3 regions of the Kurthia populi genome follow, and region 2 is predicted to be linked to each of the others. Evidence: riboswitches for the same ligand, from Rfam matches in the RefSeq annotation. Region 2 holds a riboswitch; each other region holds the start of a gene.
What was found. A riboswitch is a leader RNA that binds a small molecule or an ion and turns the genes downstream of it on or off. The one in region 2 is predicted to bind cobalamin.

Region 1 (4,290 bases), on a different contig from region 2:
ATAAAGCACTTGAGCGTAAAAACACAGCGCAGATGATTTGGGATAATGGCAAGGCCTTTGGGGAAGTTACGGCACAAGATGGTGATGTGCTCGCAACCTCTATTCCATATGGCAAAGGTTGGCGTGCGACTGTAGATGGTAAGAAAGTAACAGTAGAAAAAGTGAATTATGCATTTGTTGGCATTCCACTTGAAAAAGGTAAGCATACGGTCGAGTTCACGTATTTACCACCGTATTGGCCAATTGCCGCCTGGCTTTCAATTTTGTCAGTCCTTGTATTGCTCGTATTAAGAATATATAAAGCTAAAAAAATGAACTAACGAGACAATATAAAAAGAAAAAGACACTTTCAAAGGGGATAAAACCTTTGGAGGTGTTTTTTGATGAAAAAAAGTGTATTCATACGAAACAAAAATGAAAGCCACTCAAGATGAAGTTGGCAAATGTGACAGTGAATGAAATGGTGAGGTATGTGGGATTAAAAATAACACACAAATTTATTAATGGATGAAATGGTGTAAAGACGGAGATGTGCATCGGTTACAACAACCTCTTGGAAAACAATACAGCTATGGGAAAGGTATATCTAAAATGACTTTGCCTGATTATTAGCACTCAATCAAAAAAGGCGTTATCATGAGCATGCCCTTCAAACATATATCAACTATGATAATCATACGCGAATTTTGGCAAAGTTAAACCCCAGTTGCATACCAGAAAAAGAGGGTTTAACAAGAATTTGACGGCGACTCCTAGGGGAGCCCTAGCCCTTAGCATGAGTGGAAGACCCCGCAGTGAGCTTGCGAGCGAGGAGGCTTCCACCATGCCCCAGGAAAGCGTCCGTCAAATTCAGTTGAAAGGTATTGTTTTTTTCTTTGTCTCACTTTCGTGGGTCAGTTCAAACATTTGTAGGTATTTTTTGATGGAAAAAAAGTGTATTCATACGAAACAAAACGGAAAGCCATTAGAGGTGAAGGAATAGAAAGCCGGTGAAATACATCATAAAATGGAGCTAGATGTTTGTTCTAGTACCTTTTTAAGTGTTTATAACTATAATTTAATAACCAAAATATGAAAAGTTAGGTGTCAATCAATTGTTTATGAAGCAGGACCCAGAGGCGATTACGCAGTTTTTAACGCAAACACTCGCCCCCCTTCAAACGCCACGTGCACAGGCTAGTGAGCTAGAGGACACGCTGCGAAGCTATATCTATCACAGTCGTTCTATTACAAAAACCGCAGCTGCGCTTCATATTCAACAAAATACGCTCTATCATCGTCTTACGAAAATCGAAGAGCTTGTGCAAATGAATTTAAATGATTGGAACGATTATCTAGCATTATCACTCGCATTCCATCTACAACAATTTGAGTAATCATGCTATGCTTTAACTATCAAGTATTCATTCATATAGGGAAATGAGTGCAAAGCTCATGCAGCCCCCGCTACTGTAATGCTGACGACTTCACAAAAACCACTGAAAGGGAAGGTGTGAACGAGGATGATGCACAGCCAGGATACCTATTGCAATACTTGAATCACATGCTTTTCGGTGGGAGAAGCAGGGGCTTTTTTGTCGCTCCTTTTTTCAACCAAAGTCAAGCAACAAGGAGTGAACAGAATGCAAGGCCCATTAAAAATTGATTTTGAAAAAATATGGCAAGAAGGTATGCACGACTGGCAAGGGAATATGCCGGAGCGAATGGTTGATGATGCACTCGAAGAAGATTTCTGGCGTCAATCCATGCAACGTAAAAAGCCGAAACAAACCGATGCCCATGCTATCCCTATTTTTGACGCAATGAAGACGCATATTTCCCCGCAGGACTCTGTACTTGAAATCGGTCCGGGTTGGGGTAATTATACCTTTCCATTAGAAGAGTATGCGGCTAGTCTAAGCTGTGTGGATAGCTCAGAAAGCGTACTCAGTTATTTAGCACAGTATACAAATGCAGCACTTATTCACGGAAAATTTGAAACATTACCTCTTGAGCCACATGATGTTGTCGTAGGGGTCAATTGTTTTTACCGTATGTATCATATGAATGCAACCTTACGAAAGATGAATGCGCTCGCACGAAAAAAGGCGATTATCGGTATGACAACAGGACCTATCCAGCCGCATTATGAAGTACTAGATAAGCAGTTCGGCTATGCTATTAAATATCCACGCCGAGATTATATTGAAATTTTAAATATGCTGTATCAGCTCGGTATTTTTGCTGATTGCCAAATGCTGCCGCTTGAACGCATTTATACATATCCAACAAAGGAAGCCTTACTGACCGCACAAAGTAAAAAAATTCGCGACAATGCGTATCAGCTTGAGCATGTTGAACAGGCGTTGGCTGATTTTGTTACCTATGACGGGGAGCAATATATATACAAGCATCGTTTTTATGCGGCTATTATTTCATGGACACCACAATAGAAAAAATGTAGACATGTTTACGTATTTACATGTCTACGTTTTTGTGCGTAAACTTCTAATAGCTGTGCGGCGAGATGCTTCATTTCACTTCCGAGTTGATCGCGTACCCTGCGAAATGCTTGTAGCTGTTCTAGATAATCCTGTTGTACAAGCGGCTCTTCAATAGAAATATGAATATGTAGTTTTGTTTAAATTGAAATATGCACACCTACTTTTTCCTCATAAATCTTGTGAATGAATAATGCAGTAGCATGCATAAATAATTTGCGAATATGCTAAACATTTTCTCAGACGTAACCGATTTTCATACGCTTTAAGCAATTTAATAGAGACTCTTACCTATTGCCTGTATAATGGAGGATAACATAAATAGTAAGAGGAGCCGATTCGACATGAATCACTACGCAACGGATTATATACGTGTTGGTGAAGCATTGAATATTGTGGAGTGTCGCCTGTACCAATTGGATTATCACATGCGTCATGAGCTTGATGGACATATCGAACAGTGGCAGGAGCGTCAAATGATTTATGGCTTGCTACAAGCTGTATATATTCGTTTATATGAGCTGAATGAGATTGATGATGTGACGTTAGTGTGCAAGCATGAGCGTACGGATTTATCGAGTGCTACAGCCGTATTAACATTTAGAAAAATGTATTTTATTAGTGATCAAGTCGTGCGCCACTATCCCGCAGATTTTGAAAGATATTGGGCATCGCGCATTACCATTGAGCAATTTACGCCGCTAAGTGACGCTATTTGGCAACAGTTGAATCATGCGATGCAGCAAAAAATTCAACTCGATGGTGAAGCGGATGTTGCACGAGAGATTAAACTACTACAACGATTTTTAGCTGAATAATTAATGAAACCCTTCGACGAAACTGTCGAAGGGTTTTTTAATCGTTTGCTAGCAAATCGTCAGAACGCTAGAAAGCGGGTTTTGGCTACGACATATTTCAAAATATGTGCCAATTAATGCTAATAGGCGCATCGATTTTAAATTGTTTAATAACAATATTGCAAAAATCGTCAACAAAAAAATTTATTAGGCGACACCGTCACAAATAACCATCATTTTTGATAACTGAAAAAGGCTGTTTTATGTGAAAACGGCGCTTCTGCGGGTTGTTTTAGTTAAAAGTGGGGCCCCTAGAGGTGTTATAAATAGGGGATTTTCCTTAAAGAAAAAGATTTATTCAAAAAAACGACATACAGCGAGATTCTGCTATTTTTTTTAATTTTTATGTGTGGAAATTGCCCTTTTTAAGGCTAAAACGGTCAAAAAATACCCGTTAGAGACCCGGAAAAGGGCCGAACTTGAACGAATGACTTGCTAAAACATAATATTTATCGCTTTAAAAATAGTAATTATCACGTAAACCCTTTAAGTGACGCAAATTATTATAATAATAGTGTGTAAATAAGCTCAGTAGAGACGCTTATTAAAAAATATGTCGTATCGAAAAGACGCTTTCTAACGTAATGAACGATTTCAAATGAAGATATAGAAAAAAGAGGCTGGAGAAATCCAGCCTCTTTCGTGATTAGCGTTGTTTGTAATTTGCCTTTTGTGTTTTCGATATTTTTTTCCAGCGGCGCTTTTCAGCAAGCTGTTGCTGCGCATTTGTTTTGCGCTCGATAAAGGCAACCTCACGTAATAGCTTAAAATAATTTTGTAGACGGCCAGGTTCCAGCTCGCCACGCTCGATTGCACCGCGAACAGCACAGCCTGGTTCATTTTGATGGGTGCAATCGCGGAAACGGCAATCTTCTGCATAGCCTTCAATATCCTTAAAGCCGGTATCCAAGCTGTTTTGCTCGCTCCAAATATGCAGTTCGCGCATTCCAGGG
Region 2 (4,290 bases):
AAATGAACTGGGTCCCCTTGATAAAGCAGCTGGCCATCACTGACGACAATAATTTCATCTGCCCATTCATAGGCAAAATTCACATCATGTGTCGATAAAATAATCGTGCGCTCAGGCGTGTGCAGTGTCGATAAAATCTGCATGATTTGCTGTGTATAATAGCCATCAAGTCCAGCAGAGGGCTCATCCAAAATCATCAATTCTGGCTCCATTGCTAGAACACCCGCAATGGCCACGCGTTTTTTCTGGCCGAGACTTAGAAAATGAAGGGGCTTTTTGCGCAAGGCTTCAATTTCAAGAAGATCAATAACAGCATCGACCTTTTGTTTAACGATTTTCTTATCCCAGCCAAGATTGGTTGGTCCAAAGGCGATATCCTGCTCAACCGTACCAGAAAAGAGCTGCGAGTCGGGGTCTTGAAAGACGATGCCCACTTTTTGGCGTAATGTTTGCAGGCCTTTACGTTTATAGTTTAGCGGCACGTCGTTGTATAAAACGGTGCCATTTGTTGGCTGTAAAAGGCCATTCATATGCTGAAAAAGAGTCGATTTCCCGGCACCGTTATTGCCAAGAAGGGCGATTTTTTTCCCCGTTGGAATGTCGAGGGATAAGTCATGTAATGCGGTCGTCCCGTCTGCGTATTGAAAAGTGACGTGCTGAAAAGAAATCGTCATGTAAGAAGCCCTCCTAATATGAAGTAAATAATAAATAAACCGCATAGACAAGCGGCAACACCGTACCAATTACGACGACATACACTATAGCCATACAATGTATCGGTGATTGTATCATCATAACAGCGCGCCTGCATCGCATTGTTGAGCTCATGCGCACGCTTGAAGACATCCTTAAACATCGAAGTAATTAAAAAGCCAATTGACTGAATCCATCGCTTCTTATTTTGATAGCCGAGACGTGACTGCTGTGCCTGATAAATGCGCTGCATACTCGCTAAGAACACGAAAATAAAACGGTACGTTAATTCACATAAATCAACAAATACAATTGGGAATTTTAGTTTTCGCATCGCATAGGTAATGGCGGTAATGGGTGTCGTCAGCGTTAAAAAATACAAACAACTAATGCTTGCGAGCACTGAAAAAAATAAATGATAGGCCGTATGAATACTTGCGGTGCCGATGAAAATCGTCACACCAAAGACGGTCCAATCCGCAACATGGCTCGGTAAATGAGTGGCGGTTGTAAAAGAAATTAAAATTCCTGCAAGGCTCGATAATAAGAAGAAGCCGGGTAGAAGGAGCAGTTTAAGATACGTTATTAGCGGAATTTTTGCGGCAATTAAAATGAAAACACTCATTACGAAAAACGTAATGAGTGAAATCAGCACATCTTTTGTTGAAATGGCAAATAATAAAAATACAAATGAAAAGGCCATTTTTTCGAGTGGATGCACCGTCGCTAAACGATTAACGTAGGCGTATTGATCAATGGGAATCATGCAGATCCTTGTCCACTTTTTTTGAGCGTCCGCGCATTAAACCGCAGAAGTAACCGATAAATCCTGCACCAATTGCCGCTTGTAGTGCAAATAATAAACTTTCAATTTCGCCACTTGGTGGTTCCCAAAGGCTTGAAAACCATGGCTCATAATCTTTGTTGATTTCAGTAATGGCCGCTTCCGCTTCACCATCAGCGCCACCAAACTCAGCGCCTTTTTGAAGGAATAGTGGCACAATGGCTAAAATAATAACGATGGCGATTAATAAGAGATTTTTTTTGAACATTATGCCGCCTCCTTATTTTTTTTGAAAATATTTAATGCTTTTAATTCAGCAATATTGTATTTACGTAAGAAGTTCATGACAACAACGGTTAATAATCCTTCGCTAATCGCAAGTGGAATTTGTGTGAAGGCGAAAATGCTCGCAAATTTACCGAATGATGCGAAAATACCACCAGACTCAGCTGGGAAGGCAAGTGCTAATTGGAAGGATGTCACTACATATGTACCGAGGTCACCAAGCATCGCTGCTAAAAAGACCGCAACAGAGAACGACCAACCAACTTTTTGTGCGCCTTTAAAAACATACCACGCAATGATTGGACCAGCGACTGCCATTGAAAAAGCATTGGCGCCAAGTGTTGTCAGGCCACCATGCGCAAGTAAAAGTGCTTGGAATAGTAGAACGATAGAGCCGACAACACTCATCGCAAGCGGTCCGAATAATACCGTACCAAGGCCCACACCTGTTGGATGTGAACAACTTCCTGTCACAGATGGTATTTTTAGTGCAGATAAGACGAATGCAAACGCGCCAGATAAACCAAGCATCATTTTTGTTTCGGGATGCTCTTTAATCGTTTTCGTGATTGAACGAATCCCTAAAATAATGAATGGTAGCGCGAGTACCCACCAAAAGATGGCCCATTCGACTGGTAAAAACCCTTCCATAATGTGCATCGCATTCGCCCGCGTTGGTACGAGCAGTAAAATGGGCGCGAAGTACATTAATTTTAATAATTTTTTCATGCGAAATCCTCCTTATAAAAGTAGAGGAATGTACGAAAAAAGCCTATCTCCATAACGGAAATAGGCACAAAAAGACAGCATTCATCGTAAGTTTGTCTTTCGTACACCTATCCTCGTAGGCCGAATTGATTTTACGGCAGGTCTCCTGGCTTCGCGTCAACATTTCATTACACCTTCCCATCGTCTAGACAGTGGCATACGCAATGAAACTCAGCATCACAGTTGCGGGACAGCACTTGTTTTTCACAAGTTTCCCTTTTAAGCGAATAATTGATTATCCGCACCGTAAAATTGTATATAATTTTTCGACATTTCGTAAAATAGCTTATCATTGTCGTGGAAATTTGCCAATAACAATTTTTATTTCAATTTATTTGAAATTAAAAAAACTGTATCAATACAGAGAAAACGCTGTAATTTCAAGCGATTTATGTGAATTTTCTTTTGTACTATAACATCATAGTAAAAAAAGATTTGAAAAGTAAGATAATTACCGATATGATGAAAACAAGATTTTTTAAAAACTAAATACTAACGATACATTTTAGAAGTGCCTCGTTGTGAGGATAATAGGGAAAATGGTGAGAAGCCATTACAGCCCCCGCTACTGTAAGAGTGTTGAGGTCATCAAATCCATTGGCTAAAGCTGAGAAGGGATGACGTCATAGACACTTGAGTCAGGAAACCTGCTTTTAAAATCGGACAAAACTTTTCGGAGGGAGAAGCTTTTGGACAAACTTTATTTGCAGTATTTTTTAAATTTGCAAATTTTCAGTATGTTCAGCCTTTTATTCTCCGGAATAGAAGGCTTTTTTTGTTGTCTTCATTGTCCGAATGGGGAGTTGTGAGTGACAAGAAATGGAGGAAGTAGCATGGCACAGGGTAAATTATTCGTCGTCGGGTTTGGACCAGGGGACTTTCAACATATTACGAATCGTGCAGTCGATGTACTGAAAATGAGTGATGTGGTGATCGGGTACAAAACGTATGTCGATTTAATCAAAGATTTAATTACAGCAAAAGCAGTTGTCAGTACAGGGATGACGGAGGAAGTATCACGTGCACAGGAAGCGGTGAAGCAAGCAGAGGCCGGCGAAATCGTATCCGTTATTTCAAGTGGTGATGCGGGTGTATATGGTATGGCAGGGCTTGTGTATGAAGTGTTAATCGAAAAGGGCTGGACGGAAGAAACGGGTATACCGGTTGAAATCGTGCCAGGTATTTCGGCAATCAACTCATGTGCATCGTTACTTGGTGCACCGGTCATGCATGACTCATGTACGATTAGCTTGAGTGACCACTTAACACCATGGGATTTAATTTCAAAACGAATTGAAGCAGCCGCAATGGCGGATTTCGTTATTGCACTGTACAACCCGAAAAGTGGTCGTCGTACGCGCCAAATCGTTGAAGCACAGCGTATTTTACTTGAATATCGTCATCCGGATACACCAGTTGGCCTGGTAAAAAGTGCGTATCGTGATTCACAGCATATTACGATGACGACCTTATCGGAAATGCTGACGCATGACATTGGCATGTTGACAACCGTTGTTATCGGGAATTCATCAACATTTTTCTATGATAATAAAATGATTACGCCTCGTGGCTATCAAAAGAAATATACACTAGGCGAAGAAAAGCAACCGCTTAAGCCGCATCAGCGCTTGAAGAAGGAAGCAGAACCATGGGCAATGGATCAGGAGACAGGGCGTTCTTATGAGCCCGTAGCACCTGCACCAGAAAAAAAGCCTGAGCCATTAAAGCCTGCCGAGTCGGCCCTATCTTTAGCGGAGGAG
Region 3 (4,290 bases), on a different contig from region 2:
GCTGGCAAAAAAAGATGTTGCCATGTGCCCATGCCATGAGATGGAAATAATCCCCACTTCAAAGAGCCTACATAAATAAATAAAAAGCCTAGCCAAAATACCGGTACGGATACACAACAGAGTGCAAAAAATTGCCCTACAATTTTAAGTAAACGCGATTTCGTCAGCACATTCATAACGCCAAGTGGAATGCTAATTAATACCGTTAATAAAAAAGATACGCATGCTAATAGAGCTGTCGCTGGAAGTTTTGCAAAAAGGTCTGTTGCAACAGCTTGTTTACTTACAAATGACGTACCAAAATCAAGTTGTATGACACCTCGTATCCACGTCACATATTGAATGATTAGTGGTTGATCTGTTCCTAATCGCGTACGCATAGCGTCTAATGATTCTTCAGTTGGCGCTGTGTGAGCCATACGTAGCATAACTTCTGCTGGTTCTACCGGAACAAGTCGAATCAATAAGAAGGTCAATATAGACACACAAAATAATGTTAATGGTATGTTACATAATCGTTTAAACAAGTAATACCTCATGATGATCTCCCCGTTTATAAAAAACAAAATCCGCGAATTATCACGGATTTTGCACTCATTATTTCAATTTCATTTGTTGATAAGGTAAATCATATTCTGATGAACTTGGCTTAAAGTTTTTCATCGTCGGTTGTGTAATGACCAAATTTGTTTCATATGATAGCGGGAAGAATAGTGCTTCCTTATTAAGCTCTGTTAAGACATCTTTATACAATGTAGCGCGTTGTTTTTCATTCGTTGTTGTTAAAATTTGTTGCATTTTTTTATCCAATATTTTATGATCTTTTAATCCTAATTTTGCTTCATATACTGCATTTGCATTAGGTGTCGATGATTCATTCATAAAACTATGTGGATCTGTCGGTGGTCCATTTGTACGCCAAAAATTAATATCTGTCTCATCATTCATTAATTTTTCAAGTCCGACCATGACATCTGCGCCCTGCAGCGTCAACTCTATACCTACTTTAGCCAATTCCCCCTGCATTAATTCAGCCATTGGTTTTTGTACAGCATCTGTTGCAATATACATCAATTCTAATTGAAGCTTTTGTCCATTTTTCTCACGAATTGTCGCACCCTTTGGTAGTTTCCAACCCGCTTCATCTAATAATTTTTTTGCTTTTTCTACATCATAAGAAATGGTTTCTAGGTCGAAATCCGCATATGGAATATTGTTCCAGAAAATTTTATCTGCCACCATTTCTGTTCCATTTGTAATACTGTCAACCATTTGCATTTTATTTATCGCATATTGAAAAGCTTGTCGAACCGAACGTTCTTTTAATGGACCTGATTGTGTATTAAATAATAACGCACGCGTTGACATCGGCTCAGAAATTTCCGTATGGTATCCTTGCGCTTTTAAATACTCATAGTTATCTAAACTAATAACGCCTCGTCCGTAAATCATATCTAATTCGTTATTTTCAAATGCTAATGCAATTGATTCTGCATCTGGTATAACGTTTATTTTAATTTCTTTAACAGGTGGTTTTTCACCCCAGTAATAGTCATTACGTTCAAAAATAGCATATTCGTCTTTTTTATATGTTTTTAATACCCACGGCCCTGTCCCTATAGGGCTTTTTATCGCTTTTGCTGTGTCATCACCAGCTGGGAAGCCTTCATCTCCTAAAAATCGAAATGGTCGAACAAATGCTAATTCATTTAATACAGGATAATAGGCTTCGTCCAATAGTAATTTCACTGTATAGTCGTCGATTTTTTTGAAATCTTTAATGTGGCGAACTAATCCCATCCATGAATGATCATCTTTATGTTTCATAATAGCATTCACATTTCGAATAACATTATCTGCATTAAATGTAGAGCCATCCGAAAATTTTACATCCTCACGTAAATAGAATGTATATTGTTTACCATCTTCTGATATAGCCCATTTTTTCGCAAGCATTGGTGCAATTGTACCGTCGTCATTATACGAAACAAGCGAATCATAAACCATTGCTTGTGCAGTCATTTGATTTGGTAAATAAGCATGTGGATTTAAAGGTCCTACATCAAGTGGCCATCCATATGTTAGTGTATTCTGCTGACTCGTTGCTTTTGTATTTTCATCTTTTGAACTAGATGTCGTGTTAGTTGAACATCCTGCTATAAGCCCTACTACGAATAATAGTGCTATCCATTGCCATCTATTTTTCATGTCAATCCCCTTATCATTTTTTCGCTCTAACATTATTATGAAATAAAAAACCACCCCCTGAAGTAGGGGATGGTTTTAATATGTAGTCTGTCATAAGGACAAAATTAGCATGCCATCCATCTCCCTATCTTTCGTAGTTCTGCAATGAATCTTTGTAACAAGCAGGCATTCTGGCTTATGATGAAAACATCACTTACAGTTGCGAGACAGCATAGGAATTACACCTATTTTCCTTTTAACCTTCCACGTCATTTAAATGAGAGAAGAACTTGAAACAGTCTGTATGAAATTCCCATTACTATAGCACACTATAAAATCTATCGTCAACGGCTTTTAAATAGTTCCTTTATTTCTGTAATAACTTACTAGAAGAACGCAAAAAGGAAGTAGAAAAAACATGTCTACTTCCTTTTTGTACATTTTTATTTAACTACGTCCTACTAACTCACGGCGTACAATTTCATAAGCCTGCATAATCAATTGCTGCTCTTGTGGATGGTCGTCAACTAATTCCGCTTGCATATCCTGCATTGTAGAATATACACCTGCTACCTGGTTGTTTAAAATCATTGTCCAAAATTGATCTACATACGTGTTTTCATTCATTTGTAAAACTCCTCATTTTTTATTTAACATAAGCCAAACAAAAAACGCTATTTCAATAAAGAAATAGCGCTGGATTTTTATGCATAGTCAAATAAGTGGCCTATCTTACACCACGATACTTTCGCACAAAACACCGCCTATTTCCACGTAGGCATTTGGTGTGTACTAGATACTGGCAGGTCTCCTGACTTCTCATCCACATCTTCTATGCCTTCCCAGTTTCCCAGTGGCTTATCATAAAAGACTCCGAATCACAGTTGCGGGACAGTGGCGGATTTTCACCGCGCTTCCCTTTTAAGCATGCTCTCACACGCACCAGCTCATACACGTTATGTTATTACCTCTATTGTATCGTATTTTATTTATTCAGTATATGGTAAAATACTTTTTTTCGAGCTACATGACAGCACAATATTCGTCGATGGCTTAGCATATGCCATCGAAGCATCAATAAATTGCTCCAATGTTTCAACAGAGGGCGAACTGCATGACAACATCATCTAACGGCTCACGCTTACTTCAACGCTTTACGTGGGCTACCAATATCTACAATGCCATTGAATCGATTTACTATCTGCTTACATATGACTTCTTTTATGCATGTATCTGGGCTATCTCTTTCGGCCTAACTACATGGTGTTTGGAATCAAATGAAGAGCTTGTAGAGTCGCAAAAAGAACAAAGTAAATGGTTTGAACAAAGACTTCAATAATTCTAGTACTGCTAACATCTGCCTAAAGTTAATTACAGTATTGAACAAACAAGCTCCATTCTTTATTGAATAGGGATTTACTAATGACTATTAAAAATGAAATGATTCTAAAAGAACTGAAACGATGCGATGATGCAAGTACCGGTATACGTTGCAAGAGATGTCAACAAACGCTTGCACGACTGGTTTGAAGCTGGTGGCCTAGAGAATTCACATTATGTGCGCACACAAATCAACTTCTTAAAGATGATTGGCGCAGCCAAAGAGCTTTGCGTTTAGGCTGTGTCGCATGAACTTGAATTCCCAGATAAATTTTTCGACTATGTATATTCGCAATCTTTGCGTATAGCACATACGGTATTGGAAACGTTAGAAGTTAATGAAGCGGACACTAAATTTTCCTGCTTCGTAAGGTTGTACAACGTCCCCACAGAATACTTCAATAGACTATCTAAAAAATTCAAGAGGAATACGGCGGGCTGCGTATTTCGAATGATTGAGGATTCACTTCTTTATATCTTAGAGAAGTATGGATTATCCCTCTCTATTAAAAGAATGGATTGGTCCGTATTTCCAGAACAAGCAGTCGAAGAAGATCTTAGCATCTATATAGATTTCTACACTTACAAAATATAACTACAGTTAATCTTAGGAGGATTTTTATTATGTTAATGGTAAACACTAAAGGTATCACAGGTTGGTCAGCAATAACATTTAGCGCAATTGATTCTTTAGAATAAATTTCAGTAGGGGACGTTGTAAGC

Region 1: another riboswitch for cobalamin. It lies ahead of ACFSY7_RS00735 (class I SAM-dependent methyltransferase); the one in region 2 lies ahead of ACFSY7_RS15930 (energy-coupling factor ABC transporter permease).
Region 3: another riboswitch for cobalamin. It lies ahead of nikA (nickel ABC transporter substrate-binding protein); the one in region 2 lies ahead of ACFSY7_RS15930 (energy-coupling factor ABC transporter permease).

Annotation. Positions count from the first base shown of each region.
Region 1 covers NZ_JBHUOR010000003.1:61,500-65,789, reverse strand. Annotated here, with positions in the region: gene ACFSY7_RS00745 (YfhO family protein) at 1-320, shown strand, start outside; gene ACFSY7_RS00740 (PucR family transcriptional regulator) at 1,101-1,376, shown strand; cobalamin riboswitch at 1,388-1,545, shown strand; gene ACFSY7_RS00735 (class I SAM-dependent methyltransferase) at 1,623-2,432, shown strand; gene ACFSY7_RS00730 (hypothetical protein) at 2,825-3,298, shown strand; gene rsgA (ribosome small subunit-dependent GTPase A) at 3,984-4,290, opposite strand, start outside.
Region 2 covers NZ_JBHUOR010000131.1:43,183-47,472, reverse strand. Annotated here, with positions in the region: gene ACFSY7_RS15945 (energy-coupling factor ABC transporter ATP-binding protein) at 1-674, opposite strand, end outside; gene cbiQ (cobalt ECF transporter T component CbiQ) at 671-1,459, opposite strand; gene ACFSY7_RS15935 (energy-coupling factor ABC transporter substrate-binding protein) at 1,446-1,745, opposite strand; gene ACFSY7_RS15930 (energy-coupling factor ABC transporter permease) at 1,745-2,491, opposite strand; cobalamin riboswitch at 2,610-2,794, opposite strand; cobalamin riboswitch at 3,023-3,199, shown strand; gene cobJ (precorrin-3B C(17)-methyltransferase) at 3,364-4,290, shown strand, end outside.
Region 3 covers NZ_JBHUOR010000106.1:11,685-15,974, forward strand. Annotated here, with positions in the region: gene ACFSY7_RS12125 (ABC transporter permease) at 1-539, opposite strand, end outside; gene nikA (nickel ABC transporter substrate-binding protein) at 598-2,208, opposite strand; cobalamin riboswitch at 2,352-2,496, opposite strand; gene ACFSY7_RS12135 (hypothetical protein) at 2,635-2,814, opposite strand; cobalamin riboswitch at 2,972-3,149, opposite strand; partial or broken gene ACFSY7_RS12140 (AsnC family transcriptional regulator) at 3,177-3,290, opposite strand; gene ACFSY7_RS12145 (hypothetical protein) at 3,302-3,526, shown strand; gene ACFSY7_RS12150 (DUF6877 family protein) at 3,656-3,805, shown strand.